3 regions of the Nitrospirillum karajorum genome follow, and region 3 is predicted to be linked to each of the others. Evidence: predicted binding sites of a transcription regulator. Region 3 holds the regulator's gene; each other region holds the start of a gene.
The links. The regulator LexA, encoded in region 3, represses DNA repair genes until DNA is damaged. The targets are predictions, from matches to a motif close to ATGTTCTANTTTGGTTC.

Region 1 (4,413 bases), 2.2 Mb from region 3:
GGGATCGGCATCCCGCCGGAAAACCTGCAACGCATCTTCGAGCCCTTCTTCTCCACCAAGGAGGTGGGATCGGGCACGGGGCTGGGCCTGTCCACCGTCTATGGCATCGTGCGCCAGACCGGCGGCTTCGTCTTCGTGGAGAGCAAGCCGGGGGAGGGGGCCAAGTTCTCCATCCACCTGCCGCGCCTGGATGAGAAGGCCCTGGCCCAGGCCGCCCCGGCGGAGGAGGCCAAGGACAAGGGCGCGGCCGACCTCACCGGCATCGGCACGGTGTTGCTGGTGGAGGATGAGGACGCCGTGCGCGTCTTCGGCGCCCGCGCCCTGCGCAACAAGGGCTATACCGTGCTGGAGGCGCGCAGCGGGGAGGAGGCGCTGGACCTGCTGCAAGGTGCCCGGGGTGGGGAGGTGGACCTGATCGTCAGCGATGTGGTCATGCCCCAGATGGACGGCCCCACCCTGATCGAGCAGGTGCGCCGCTTCCGCCCCGACGTGAAGGTCATCTTCATCTCCGGCTATGCCGAGGACCGCTTCCGCCATTCTCTGAAGGACGGCGCCGTGGTCGACTTCCTGCCCAAGCCCTTCAGCCTGAAACAACTGGCCGCCAAGGTGAAGGACGTGATGGAGGGGCCCCCGCGCCCGGGGCAGGAGCCCGCGAATCCGAGGTGAGCGCGCCCAAGTGCCTGATCGTGAAGCAATTCGGGGCGCGGCGACGAGGCCCCGACCGGGGCCGCCGCCGCTTTCCGGGGAGCGTAGCGGACCTGGAAAGCGAGGAAGCCAAGCGGCCGGATGGCCGCGCCCGGCGCTTGAGGGCCTTGAAATCCCGCCCGACTCTGGAGCGTAGCGACGAGGCCCCGACCGGGGCCGCCGCCGCTTTCCGGGGAGCGCAGCGGACTGGAAAGCGAGGAAGCCAAGCGGCCGAACGGCCGCGCCCGGCGTTTGAGGGCCTTGAAATCCCGCCCGACTCTGGAGCGTAGCGACGAGGCCCCGACCGGGGCCGCCGCAGCTTTCCGGGGAGCGCAGCGGACTGGAAAGCGAGGAAGCCAAGCGGCCGAACGGCCGCGCCCGGCGTTTGAGGGCCTTGAAATCCCGCCCGACTCTGGAGCGTAGCGACGAGGCCCCGACCGGGGCCGCCGCAGCTTTTCGGGGAGCGCAGCGGACTGGAAAGCGAGGAAGCCAAGCGGCCGAACGGCCGCGCCCGGCGTTTGAGGGCATCATAACAAGAACAAAAAAGAACAAACGGCAAACTTTCACCCTTGGCGAATGAGAACATAGCGGGTACATTCCCCTTCACCGCAGCCGTTGAACGCCCGTTGGCCGTATGCGACAAGAGGGGGACAGCAAGATGTCGGCACCACTTCGTCTGGTAGAAACACCCATGGATAAGCAAAAGGCCCTCGACGCCGCCCTCGGCCAGATCGAACGCGCGTTCGGCAAGGGCTCCATCATGAAGCTCGGCGCCAAGGAGGCGTCGATGGAGGTGGATGCCATCTCCACCGGTTCGCTGGGGCTGGACATCGCCCTGGGTATCGGCGGCCTGCCGCGCGGCCGTATCATCGAAATCTACGGGCCGGAAAGCTCGGGCAAGACCACGCTGGCCCTGCACGCCATCGCGGAGGCCCAGAAGAGCGGCGGCACCTGCGCCTTCGTCGATGCCGAGCACGCGCTGGACCCGTCCTACGCCCGCAAGCTGGGCGTGAACGTGGATGACCTGCTGGTCTCCCAGCCCGACGCCGGCGAACAGGCGCTGGAGATCACCGACACGCTGGTGCGCTCCGGCGCCATCGACGTGCTGGTGGTGGACTCGGTGGCGGCCCTGGTGCCGCGCGCCGAACTGGAAGGCGAGATGGGCGACAGCCACGTCGGCCTGCAGGCCCGCCTGATGAGCCAGGCGCTGCGCAAGCTGACCTCCTCCATCTCCAAGTCCAACTGCCTGGTCATCTTCATCAACCAGATCCGCCTGAAGATCGGTGTGATGTTCGGCAACCCGGAGACGACGACCGGCGGTAACGCGCTGAAGTTCTACGCCTCCATCCGCCTGGACATCCGCCGCATCGGCGCCATCAAGGACCGCGACAACGTCGTCGGCAACCAGACCCGCGTGAAGGTGGTGAAGAACAAGCTGGCCCCGCCGTTCCGCGTTGTCGAGTTCGACATCATGTATGGCGAGGGCGTGTCCAAGGTGGGTGAGCTGATCGACCTGGGCATCCAGGCCGGCGTGGTGGAGAAGTCGGGCGCCTGGTTCTCCTACGACGGCCAGCGCGTGGGACAGGGCCGCGAGAACGCCAAGCAGTTCCTGCGCACCAATCCGGCCATCGCCAAGGCCATCGAGGAAAAGGTCCGCGCCAACGCCGGCCTGGTGGCTGGTGCCATGATGGTGGGCTCCCCCGAAGCTGACGGCGACGCCGACAGTCCCGAGTGATCGGGTAGATCATCTGAAATGAGCAAAAGGCGGGCTGGCGACGGCCCGCCTTTTCTTTAGCTGCCGAGTAGGGCTCAAGGGGCTGCGACCTGTTTCAGCATGGTTCGCACCACCTGGCGATGGAATGGCATGATGAGCGCCAGGTACGTCCGCCCCAGCCAATTGTGGGTGCGCACCAGCGTGGTGGCGGTGACGTGGTGGCCGGTGGCGTCCTGGCGCACGTCGACCACGGCGCGGAAATCCAGGTGCTTGTCCGCCATGCCCAGCACCACCCGGCCCGGCCCGCGGCTCAGGATGGGGAAGATGCCGATATGATCGGCCGCGCCGGGCTCCGATGGTGCCGGCGGGCGGGGGGCCTTCAGGCCCAAGGGGGCCACCAGGGCGTTGCGCAGGGCCAGCAGCCAGCGGACCCAGGTGGGGGAGGTGCCCATCATGCGGCGGGCCGCTACCAGGGCGTCCACCACCAAGGTGTCCGTCGCGGGCGTTTCGGATGCCGGCGGCATCACCAGCCGGAAGGCGTCGGCGAACTGGGCGCCCGGCAACAGCGCCCAAATGCCTGCCTCTGGGGTGACTTCCTGCACGGACATTCGGTCGCGCTCCTAAGGGTTGCGGACTATCTGAGGGCTTGTCGGTCAGAACGTCGCCGGCACCATAGGCCCAGGGCGACGGGACGGCAATGAAGCCGGCAACGCAGCCGCTATTGGTTGCATAAATGACATAAAAAGCGTATCATCTAGGCCATCGCATGAATGCGATAAATGCCTTACCCAAAATGGGGAGCGGATGATGGTTACGACCTCGGGCACCTCCGTTTATTCCCAGGCGCAAAGCCTGGCGTCCTCGGCAACTCAACAGACGTCGCTGTTCCGCTCCACCCCCTCCACCACGCCTCAGATCACGGCCCAAAAGGTCGCCGACGCCTTGCAACGGGGCGATACCGCCGGCGCCATTGGCGCCTTCGTCGATGAAAAGACGCTGAAGAAGCTGACCAAGCTGCAGTCCGACGCCACCAAGCTGGACAAGCAGATCAAGCAGAAGGCCGCCGACAACGACAAGAAGACCGCCCAGGACAAGGTCGACAACGCCAAGCGTCAGCTGAAGGCCCTGCGCATGCGCGCCCAGTTGGCCGCCGCCATGGGCGACAAGCAGGCCGCCGCGCGTATCGCGCGCGAGGCGGCGGACGTGGCCAAGTCCCTGGGCTCCGCCGCGCAGGAATACGCCGGCGCCGTGAAGAACGGTGCCTCGGTGGGCACCACCGACGCGTCTGGCGCCGCCACCGCCACGGCCGGCGTGGGCAGTGACGCCGCCCAGGTTCAGGCCACCGCCGCCGGCACCGCCCAGGCGCCCACCGGCCAAGCAGCCGCCACCCAAGCCGCCAACGCGGCGGCGGGCACCACCGCCGCTGCCGACGCCACCCTTCAGACCGGGAACGCCCAAGCGGCTCAAAACGGTACTGGCCAGTCTGACAAGCCCGGAACGATCTCCGTATCCAGCACGGATGAGGCGGCGGCGGCGCGCAAGGAGCGCCTGGACTTCATGGGCAATGTCCGCACCCTGATGGACCAGGCCCGCAGCGTCTACAACCAGGCCAAGCATGTGCTGGACCGCAAGCGCAAGCCCGGCGATCCCACCGACCCGGACCATAGCGCCCAGGACATGGCCGACGCCGCCAAGCAGGTGGACGCCGCCGACCAGTCCCTGGCCGCTGGGGACACCCCCGCCGTGCCTCAGGCCCCCACGGTCATCGCCACGCCCAACAATACGTTGCTGCTGGTCTGACCGGCCCGGCTGGAGGGAAAAGCCCCGTCCGGATGGAAAAGCGATGAAAAGCCGCGTCCTTGGGGCGGTTCGGCGCCCCCATCCCATGGACAGCGCCCGTATCCACACGCTACAAACCCTGTCCCGGTGTTTCGCGCCCCGGGGTGTTCCGTCGCATGCTTAAGGCTGTTGCCCGATGAAGACCGCCAACGAGATCCGCTCCGCTTTCCTGGACT
Region 2 (4,413 bases), 670 kb from region 3:
GGGCGCCAACGTGGCCGCCGACCTGTTCGCCTGGGCCGAGGCGCGCAACGCCGGCGCCCTGCTGCGCCGCCGCAACAGCAACCCCATCGACCTGATCGTCACCACCAAGGCCGAGGCCCAGGCCATCGAGGATGCCCGCGCCCTGATCCAGTATTCGTTCGACAAGAACGAGTGGTTGCCCTTCGGCCGCCGCTTCGTGGTGTTGAACGAGGTGGCCGGCGGTTTCGGCCCCTATGAGAACGACCAGTCCTTCCGCCGCCTGAAGAGCTTCCAGAGCCAGGGCGTCGGCCTGATCACCATCAAGCGCTGCGAAAGCGACATCTGGAAGCTGCTGGAAAAGGAGTTCATCTCCGTCCGTGACGCGCTGAAGATGACCGACGCCGACCTGGAGAAGCGCTACGGCATCGACGTGTGGACCGGCCACAGCGGCCTGACCGACCTGCGCGCCTGGGCGCAGGAAACCCTGACCGCGTTCGAGAAGGCCGGCCTGTTCCCGACCACCGATCGCGCGGACGCCGAAGCGGCCTCGGCCGAGTAAGCGCCCCTCCGTTTTCTGGATCGGGCCCGGTCCCGCCCCGCCCATAAGCGGGCGGGCCGGGCTCTTTCCATTTCAAGGATGCCCCGCCTTTGGTCCGTTTCGAGAATGTCGGTCTGCGCTATGGCACCGGGCCTGAGGTGCTGCGCGACATCAGCTTCGAACTGGCGCCCGGGTCCTTTCATTTCCTGACCGGCCCCACCGGCGCCGGCAAATCCAGCCTGCTGAAGCTGCTGTACCTGGCGGAACGCCCATCCCGCGGCCTCATCACCCTGCTGGGCCATCCACTGTCAAAGACCCCGCGCAAGGCTCTGCCGGCCCTCCGCCGCCAGATCGGCGTGGTGTTCCAGGACTTCCGCCTGATGAACCACCTGACGGTGTTCGACAACGTCGCCCTGCCCTTGCGCCTGGCCGGCCAGGATGAGGCCCATGTGCAGGAAAGCGTGACGGAGCTGCTGTCGTGGGTGGGTCTGAAGGCCAAGCTGGATGAGCGCCCCTTGCGCCTGTCGGGCGGCCAGAAGCAGCTGGTGGCCATCGCCCGGGCCGTGGTCACCCGGCCCAAGCTGATCATCGCCGACGAGCCCACGGGCAACATCGACCGCGAGATGAGCCTGCGCATCATGCGGCTGTTCATCGAGCTGAACAAGCTGGGCACCACCTGCCTGGTGGCAACCCACGACATGGTGCTGGTCGATCGCCTGCAGAAGCCGGTGATGGAGCTTTACGAGGGCAAGCTGGCCGAATCCGGCTGGTGGATGCAGGGGGTGGTCAGTGGCGGCGCCCCCGGCCAGGAGTTGCCGGACGATCTGTCCCCCGACTTCTGAGCCCTTTTGACCCAGCACAAATCGCGGATGCGGCCCCTGGTGTTAATCTCCCCTTCAGGGTTGTCCTTTACCCTCGGCGTCGGGGACATCCGTACCAAACGCGGAGTCGGCTTGGCCGCCGATTCCTGGTATTCAATCGATCGCCTCACCCTCTTCGCGGCCTTTCGGCCGCCCCTGACGGAGTACCGACCCCGGTGACCAAGCCCGCCCGCGACGCCGCCCAAAAGCCGGCCGACCATTACCTGGACGATATCCAGGCCGCCGGCGCCCTGCCCTTCATCCTCGTGCATCTGGCCTGCCTGGGCGCCATCTGGACAGGGGTCTATTGGCAAGACGTGGCCCTGGCGGTGGGCCTCTACGGCCTGCGCATGTTCGGCATCACCGGCGGCTATCACCGCTATTTCTCGCATCGCGCCTACAAGACCAGCCGCTGGTTCCAGTTCATCCTGGCGTTCATCGCCCAGACCTCGGCCCAGCGCGGCATCCTGTGGTGGGCGGCCAAGCATCGCCACCATCACCGCTATTCCGATACCCCGGCGGACGTCCATTCCCCGGCCCAGCGCGGCTTCTGGTACGCGCACATGGGCTGGATCTTCACGGCCCGCCATGACAAGACCGACCTGGCCGCCGTGCCGGATCTGGCCAAGTTCCCCGAGCTGCGCTTCCTGGATCGGTTCCACTACCTGCCGGCCTTCATCCTGGCCGTCGCCGTGTGGTTCGCGGCCGGCTGGTCCGGCCTGGTGGTGGGCTTCTTCTGGAGCACCGTCGCCACCTATCACGGCACCTTCTGCATCAACTCCCTGGCCCATGTGTACGGCCGCCGCCGTTACCTGACCGGCGACGATAGCCGCAACAACTGGTGGTTCGCCCTGCTGACCATGGGCGAGGGCTGGCACAACAACCACCACGCCTATCAAAGCGCCGCCTGCCAGGGTTTCCGCTGGTGGGAGATCGACACCACCTATTACATCCTGAAGGCGCTGTCCTGGGTGGGCATCACCTGGGACCTGCATCGCCCGCCCGCCGCCGTGGTGCGGGGGGAGCAGCGGCTGGGGAAGGCCATCATCGAAAAGGCCGCTAGCCAACTGGTCGCCACCTTCCATGTGGAGCAGATCGCCGCCCGGCTGCAGGCCACGCTGGCCGACACGCCCTCGCTGGCCGACGTGAAGGCCGAACTGCAGCACAAGCTGGAAAACGCCCGGGCCCAGGCGGAGGCCATGCTGGCCTCGCTGCATATGCCCGAGCTACACATGCCCAGCTTGCCCGACCTGCACATGCCGACCATGCCCACCCTGCCGACGCGCGATGAGTTGAAGGACCGGGCGGCCGCCATGTTCGTGCGCACGCCGTCGATGGACGACATCGTCGACCGGGCCCGGCAATTGCTGATCGAGGCCGTCTGCGCCCGCTTGGCCGTCGCCGCCGCCTGACACCAACCAGCGTGAAAAGGCCGCCGGGGCTTTCCCTGGCGGCCTTTTTGCTATCTGGAACTCGGAGTTGGCCGCTGCGCCCACCCTAATGTTCATGTTGTGTTCTGTTTTTGACGGCGATAGGCTATCCTCCGGGTAACGGAGGAAGCCATGGTCGACATCCTGGATGACCGCCCGCTGAAAGGCCGAGGCACGCACTCCAACCGCGCGGGACGGTTCGAGGCGCACAGCCGCCTGCGGACCGATGACGGCTGGGCCCGGGTGGGAAGCGATGGCTGGGACGGGGAGGCGGACCTGGAGATGGCGCCGGCCACCCAGGTGCGCCTGGACACCTCACGCAGTGTCATCAGCTACAACGACAGCCCGGACGTCAATTTCGACCGGTCCATCAACCCCTATCGGGGATGCGAGCATGGCTGCGTCTACTGCTTCGCCCGGCCCAGCCATGCCTATCTGGGGCACTCCCCCGGCCTGGATTTCGAAACCATCCTCTATGCGAAACGGGATGCCCCCGCTGTGCTGGCCAAGGAACTGCGGGCCAAGGGCTATGTTCCCCGCCCCATCGCGCTGGGTGCCAACACCGACGCCTACCAGCCGGTGGAGCGAGCGGAGCGCATCACCCGCGGCGTGCTGGAGGTGCTGCGAGATTTCCGCCACCCGGTGGGCATCATCACCAAGTCCCCCCTGGTGCTGCGTGACCTGGACATCCTGGCCCCCATGGCGGCCGACGGCTTGGCCCGGGTCGCCATCTCCATCACCACGCTGGACCGCGATCTGGCCCGCCGGCTGGAGCCGCGCGCCGGCACGCCGCAACGCCGGCTGGAAGCGGTACGCCAGCTGTCCCAGGCCGGCGTGCCGGTCAGCGTGCTCGCCTCCCCCATGATCCCTGCCCTGAACGACAATGAACTGGAAGCCATCCTGGCGGCAGCCAAGGACGCGGGAGCCCACCAGGCCCATTACATCCTGCTGCGGCTGCCGCGCGAGTTGGCGGGCCTGATGGAGGAATGGTTGCGCCTGCACGTACCCGACCGGGCCGACCGTGTGCTGAGCCTTATCCGGCAATGCCGCGATGGCGGCCACAACCACTCCCAATTCGGCACCCGGATGCGCGGCACCGGCGCCTACGCCCAACTGCTGGCCGCGCGCCACAGGCTGGCAACGCGGCGGTTGGGCCTGGATCAGCGGCGCTGGGACATGCGCTGTGACCTGTTCCAGCCGCCGCCGCAGCCGGGCAACCAACTGGCGCTGTTCTGACGGCCGCTCCCACGGCCCTGAAATGCCAAAAGGCCGGCCCCGCGAGGGACCGGCCTTTGCTGTTTCCACGGGCGCCGGGGGCGCTGGAAGCAAGCGGATCAGAACTGGGTGATGCCAGCCTGGATCAGGTACAGGCGGGCGATGTCGGCGGTGCCGTCGGTGCCCTTGATGGCCTTCATGGTGTCCACGGCCTTCTGCTTCTGGCCAGCGGCGATGTAGGCCTGGACCAGGCGCAGCTTGGCCTCTTCCGGGTACTTCAGCTGGTCCTTCTTGATGCCGGCCTGAATAACCTCGATGGCCTTGGCGGCGTTGCCCAGGGCCAGGTACTGCGTGCCGACGCGGACCAGCTGCTTGCCGTCCGGCTGGGCAT
Region 3 (4,413 bases):
CCACCACTTTGCGTGACGGCGTGGCCCAAGCGGCCCAAGCCCTGGACGACGGCCGCGCCGCCGCCAAGCTGGCGGCCCTGGTCCACCACTGCTCCCTGCCGCCCCCGGTGACGGAAGAAGCCGTCCCGGCGGCGGCGGCGAAGAACGAAGGAACCCGCTGATGAGCGATGTCCTGGCCCGGATTTGCGCCGACAAACGCGACCATATCGCCACGGCCAAGGCCGCCCGCCCCCAGGCGGAGGTGGAACGGGCGGCGCGCGACGCCGGCCCCACCCGCGGTTTCGCCCGCGCCCTGCAGGCCAAGGTGGATGCGGGGCTTTACGCCCTGATCGCCGAGATCAAGAAAGCCAGCCCGAGCAAGGGCCTGATCCGCGCCGATTTCGATCCGCCGGCCCTGGCCAGGGCATATCAGGAGGGCGGCGCCGCCTGCCTGTCGGTGCTGACCGACGTGCCCTATTTCCAGGGGGCCGACGAGTATCTGGTGGCGGCCCGCGCGGCCTGTGACCTGCCGGTGCTGCGCAAGGACTTCATGCTCGACACCTATCAGGTCGCCGAGGCCCGTGCCCTGGGCGCCGACTGCATCCTGCTGATCATGGCGGCGCTGGACGACACCCAGGCGGCGGAGCTGTACGACGCCGCCACTGGCTGGGGCATGGACGTGCTGGTCGAGGTGCATGACGCCGACGAGATGCGCCGGGCCCTGGCCCTGCCCGGCGGCCTGCTGGGCGTCAACAACCGCAATCTCAAGACCCTGTCCATCGACCTCGCCACCACGGAAATGCTGGCCGGCATGGTGCCGCCCGGCCGCCATCTGGTGGCGGAAAGCGGCCTGTACAGCCCGCAGGACCTGCTGCGCATGGAGATCGTGGGCGCCCGCCGCTTCCTGGTGGGCGAATCGCTGATGCGCCAGGCCGACGTGGCGGCCGCCACCCGCGCCCTGCTGGGTTTGGACCAGAAGGTCGCCTGACATGGCGGAGACTGACATGGCGGAGACCAGCGGCTTCACCCATTTCGACGCCGCCGGGCAGGCGGTGATGGTCGACGTCTCCGACAAGGCGGAGACGGAGCGCTTGGCCACCGCCCGCGGCCGCGTGGTCATGAAGGCGGAAACGCTGGCCCTGATCCAGGCGGGACAGGTGGGCAAGGGCGACGTGCTGGGCGTGGCGCGTCTGGCCGGCATCATGGCGGCCAAGCGCACGCCCGACCTGATCCCCCTCTGCCACCCGCTGGCCCTGACCAAGGTGACGGTGGACCTGACCTGCCTGGCCGACCAGAACGCGGTGGAGATCGAAGCCACGGCCAAGCTGAAGGGCCGCACCGGCGTGGAGATGGAGGCGCTGACCGCCGTCAGCGTCGCGGCCTTGACCCTTTATGACATGTGCAAGGCGGTGGATAAGGGCATGGTCATCGCCGATATCCGCCTGATCGCCAAGGACGGCGGCAAGAGCGGCCCCTACCGCGCGGACACCCCCTGACCCCGCCCCCAGCTTCGCCAAGGCCCGCCCCATGATCCCCGTTGATGAAGCGCTGACGCGCATCCTGTCGCACTTCCAGCCCGTGGCCGGGGAGCTGGTGGGGGTGGGCGAGGCGGAGGACCGCGTCCTGGCCGCCGATGTCGTGGCCCGCGTGACCCAGCCGCCGACCGCCGTTTCCGCCATGGACGGCTGGGCCGTGCGCGGATCGGACCTGGCCACCCTGCCCATCACCCTGGCCCGCATCGGCGAGGCGCCGGCCGGCCGGCCCTACACCGGCGCCGTCGCCCCCGGCCAAGCCGTGCGCCTGTTCACCGGCAGCGTCATCCCGGATGGCGCCGACACCGTGGTGCTGCAGGAGGATTGCGACGACCTGGGCGACAGCGTGCGCGTGCGCGAGGGCAGGCCCGGCCGCTGGGTGCGCGCCGCCGGCCTGGACTTCACCGCCGGCACCGTGGGCCTGAGGGCAGGCCGCCGCCTGACCGTGCGCGACGTGGCCCTGGCCGCCGCCATGAACCACCCCTTCTTGACGGTGCGCCGCCGCCCCCGCGTCGCCATCCTGGCCACGGGCGACGAGGTGGTGATGCCGGGCGAGCCGCTGGGCCCGGGCCAGATCGTCAGCAGCAACGGCCTGGCCCTGGCGGCCCTGGTGCGGCGCCAGGGCGGCATTCCCGTCAACCTGGGCATCGCGCCCGACGACGCCGACACCCTTGGCATCCTGGCGCGCGGGGCCGCGGGCTGCGACCTGCTGGTCACCACCGGCGGCGCCTCCGTCGGGGAACACGACCTGATCCGCACCGTACTGGGCGCCCAGGGCCTGGAACTGGACTTCTGGAAGATCGCCATGCGGCCGGGCAAGCCGCTGATGTTCGGGCGCCTGGGCGCCACGCCCCTGCTGGGGCTGCCGGGCAACCCCGTCTCCAGCCTGGTGTGCGCCACCCTGTTCCTGGTTCCGGCGCTGCGGCGCCTGCAGGGCCTGGACCCGGCGGAGCCCCCCGGGCGCGCGCGGTCCTGGGTGCCCCCCTGCCCGCCAACGACCGCCGCCAGGATTACCTGCGCGCCACGCTGCGGCCCGGCGATGGCGCCTTGCCCATCGCGACCACCTTCGGCCAGCAGGACAGTTCCATGCTGAGTCGCCTGGCGGCGGCGGATTGCCTGATCGTCCGGCCGCCCCATGCCGCCGCCGCCGAGGCCGGAGAGCCTGTGGACATCGTGCCGCTGGACGGAATTTAAGCCAGTGTCCCCTGAACCCGCCCTAAATCTGTCATCGTCTGGTGGTTTTTGATCGCTAACGCTTGACGCCGGCCGTGAACCAAAATAGAACATGGCAAGTACGTTTCGGGTTTGTTCCATATATAGCGGTTCGACACAGCAAAGGGGGCGATATGCTGACGCGTAAGCAACAGGAGCTTCTGCTGTACATTCACCAGCACCTGGGTGAAGGCGGCGTCTCCCCCTCTTTCGATGAGATGAAGGACGCCTTGGGCTTGAAGTCCAAGTCCGGCATCCACCGCCTGATCACCGGGCTGGAGGAGCGTGGTTTCATCCGCCGGCTGCCGCACCGCGCCCGCGCGCTGGAGGTGCTGCGCCTGCCGGAGACGACGCCGGCGCCCAAGAAGGCCGCTCCTGCCGAGGTGGAACCCCGGTTCAAGCCCAATGTCATCAAGGCCGACTTCCAGGCCGGGCTGCCGGGCAAGGACCCGGGCGATGCCGTCGGCTCCGTGAGCCTGCCGCTGTATGGCCGCATCGCCGCCGGCCTGCCCATCGAGGCGCTGCGCGACAGCGGCAGCAGCATCGACATACCCGTCTCCATGCTGGGCATCGGGGAGCATTACGCCCTGGAGGTGGCCGGCGACAGTATGGTCGAGGCCGGCATCCATGATGGCGACACGGTCATCATCCAGCGCTGCGAGACGGCGGAGAACGGCGCCATCGTCGTCGCCCTGGTGGACGCCGCCGAGGTGACGCTGAAGCGCCTGCGCCGCAAGAACAACTCCATCGCCCTGGAACCGGCCAACCCCTCTTACGAAACGCGGGTGTTCGGCGCCGACCGGGTGCGGGTGCAGGGCCGCCTGGTGGGCTTGTTCCGCCGGTATTGATCATTCCCTGCCGACCTAGGCCGCGACTGCGTCCGGGCCCTGGTGACGTCAGTCCCAGGGCCGTTTGCTTTGCGGATCATGCACCGTCTCGATGCGGATGGCGCCCCGCTCGAAATACAGGGCGTGGGCGCCGCGCGCGGCCAGCACGTCGGGGCCGATGACCTGGGGGGCGTCACAGCCGGCGGCCGGCACGCGGGAGATGACCAAATCGGCGTTGTCGCAATCCTCCGCCAGGGCATCGCGCGTCCAGGCGATGGCGACCAGCCGACCGTCCGGCGCGGCTGGATCGCGCTGGTCCGGTCGATAGAGATCGGGGTGGTAGAGGCAACCCAGGCTGTCGCAGCGCAAGCTGCCGTCATCCGTGCCCACAGTGGGCCAGGCGGGCGGCCGCCCCTCCCCGCCATCGCGCTTGCCCCAGGTTTCCACCTCGAAACCGCCGCCGCGCGACGACGACAGCCACAGCTTGCCGCCCCCATCGCGCACCGCCACCATGGTGCCGCCGCCCGACACCACCATGTCCGGCCGGGGCGTCAGCGGCGCCAACACGCAGCCCAGGGCGACGGGCGCCAGGCCGATCAGGCGCCAGCGGCGGCGCCACAGCATCAGCCACAGCCCCCCTACCACCATGAGGCCGAAGGCCATGTCGGACAGGGCGGCGCCGTGCAGGGCCGCCCCTGGCAAGGCGGCGGTGACACGGGCCGTCCACAGGATGCCCTGGCAGCCCCAGCCGATCATGTCGATGATCCACCCCTCCAAGTGGAACGGCATGGCGACATAGGCCACCAGGCACAGCGGCATGATCCACAGCTCGGTGATGGGGATGCCGATGAGGTTGGCCAGCA

Region 1: recA (recombinase RecA) is a predicted target of LexA. The motif match lies at 1,210-1,226, and genes of this name have one in related genera.
Region 2: UCD39_RS22155 (PA0069 family radical SAM protein) is a predicted target of LexA. The motif match lies at 2,878-2,894, and genes of this name have one in related genera.

The regions. Positions count from the first base shown of each region.
Region 1 covers NZ_JAZBQB010000003.1:300,848-305,260, reverse strand. Annotated here, with positions in the region: gene UCD39_RS15025 (hybrid sensor histidine kinase/response regulator) at 1-666, shown strand, start outside; gene recA (recombinase RecA) at 1,343-2,419, shown strand; gene UCD39_RS15015 (DUF2867 domain-containing protein) at 2,494-3,006, opposite strand; gene UCD39_RS15010 (hypothetical protein) at 3,203-4,198, shown strand; gene alaS (alanine--tRNA ligase) at 4,374-4,413, shown strand, end outside.
Region 2 covers NZ_JAZBQB010000003.1:1,824,385-1,828,797, reverse strand. Annotated here, with positions in the region: gene UCD39_RS22170 (hypothetical protein) at 1-538, shown strand, start outside; gene ftsE (cell division ATP-binding protein FtsE) at 628-1,359, shown strand; gene UCD39_RS22160 (acyl-CoA desaturase) at 1,554-2,789, shown strand; gene UCD39_RS22155 (PA0069 family radical SAM protein) at 2,940-4,043, shown strand; gene UCD39_RS22150 (hypothetical protein) at 4,142-4,413, opposite strand, start outside.
Region 3 covers NZ_JAZBQB010000003.1:2,492,488-2,496,900, reverse strand. Annotated here, with positions in the region: gene trpD (anthranilate phosphoribosyltransferase) at 1-161, shown strand, start outside; gene trpC (indole-3-glycerol phosphate synthase TrpC) at 161-967, shown strand; gene moaC (cyclic pyranopterin monophosphate synthase MoaC) at 969-1,475, shown strand; gene UCD39_RS25315 (molybdopterin molybdotransferase MoeA) at 1,507-2,604, shown strand; gene UCD39_RS25310 (hypothetical protein) at 2,526-2,705, shown strand; gene lexA (transcriptional repressor LexA) at 2,858-3,571, shown strand; gene UCD39_RS25300 (ComEC/Rec2 family competence protein) at 3,620-4,413, opposite strand, start outside.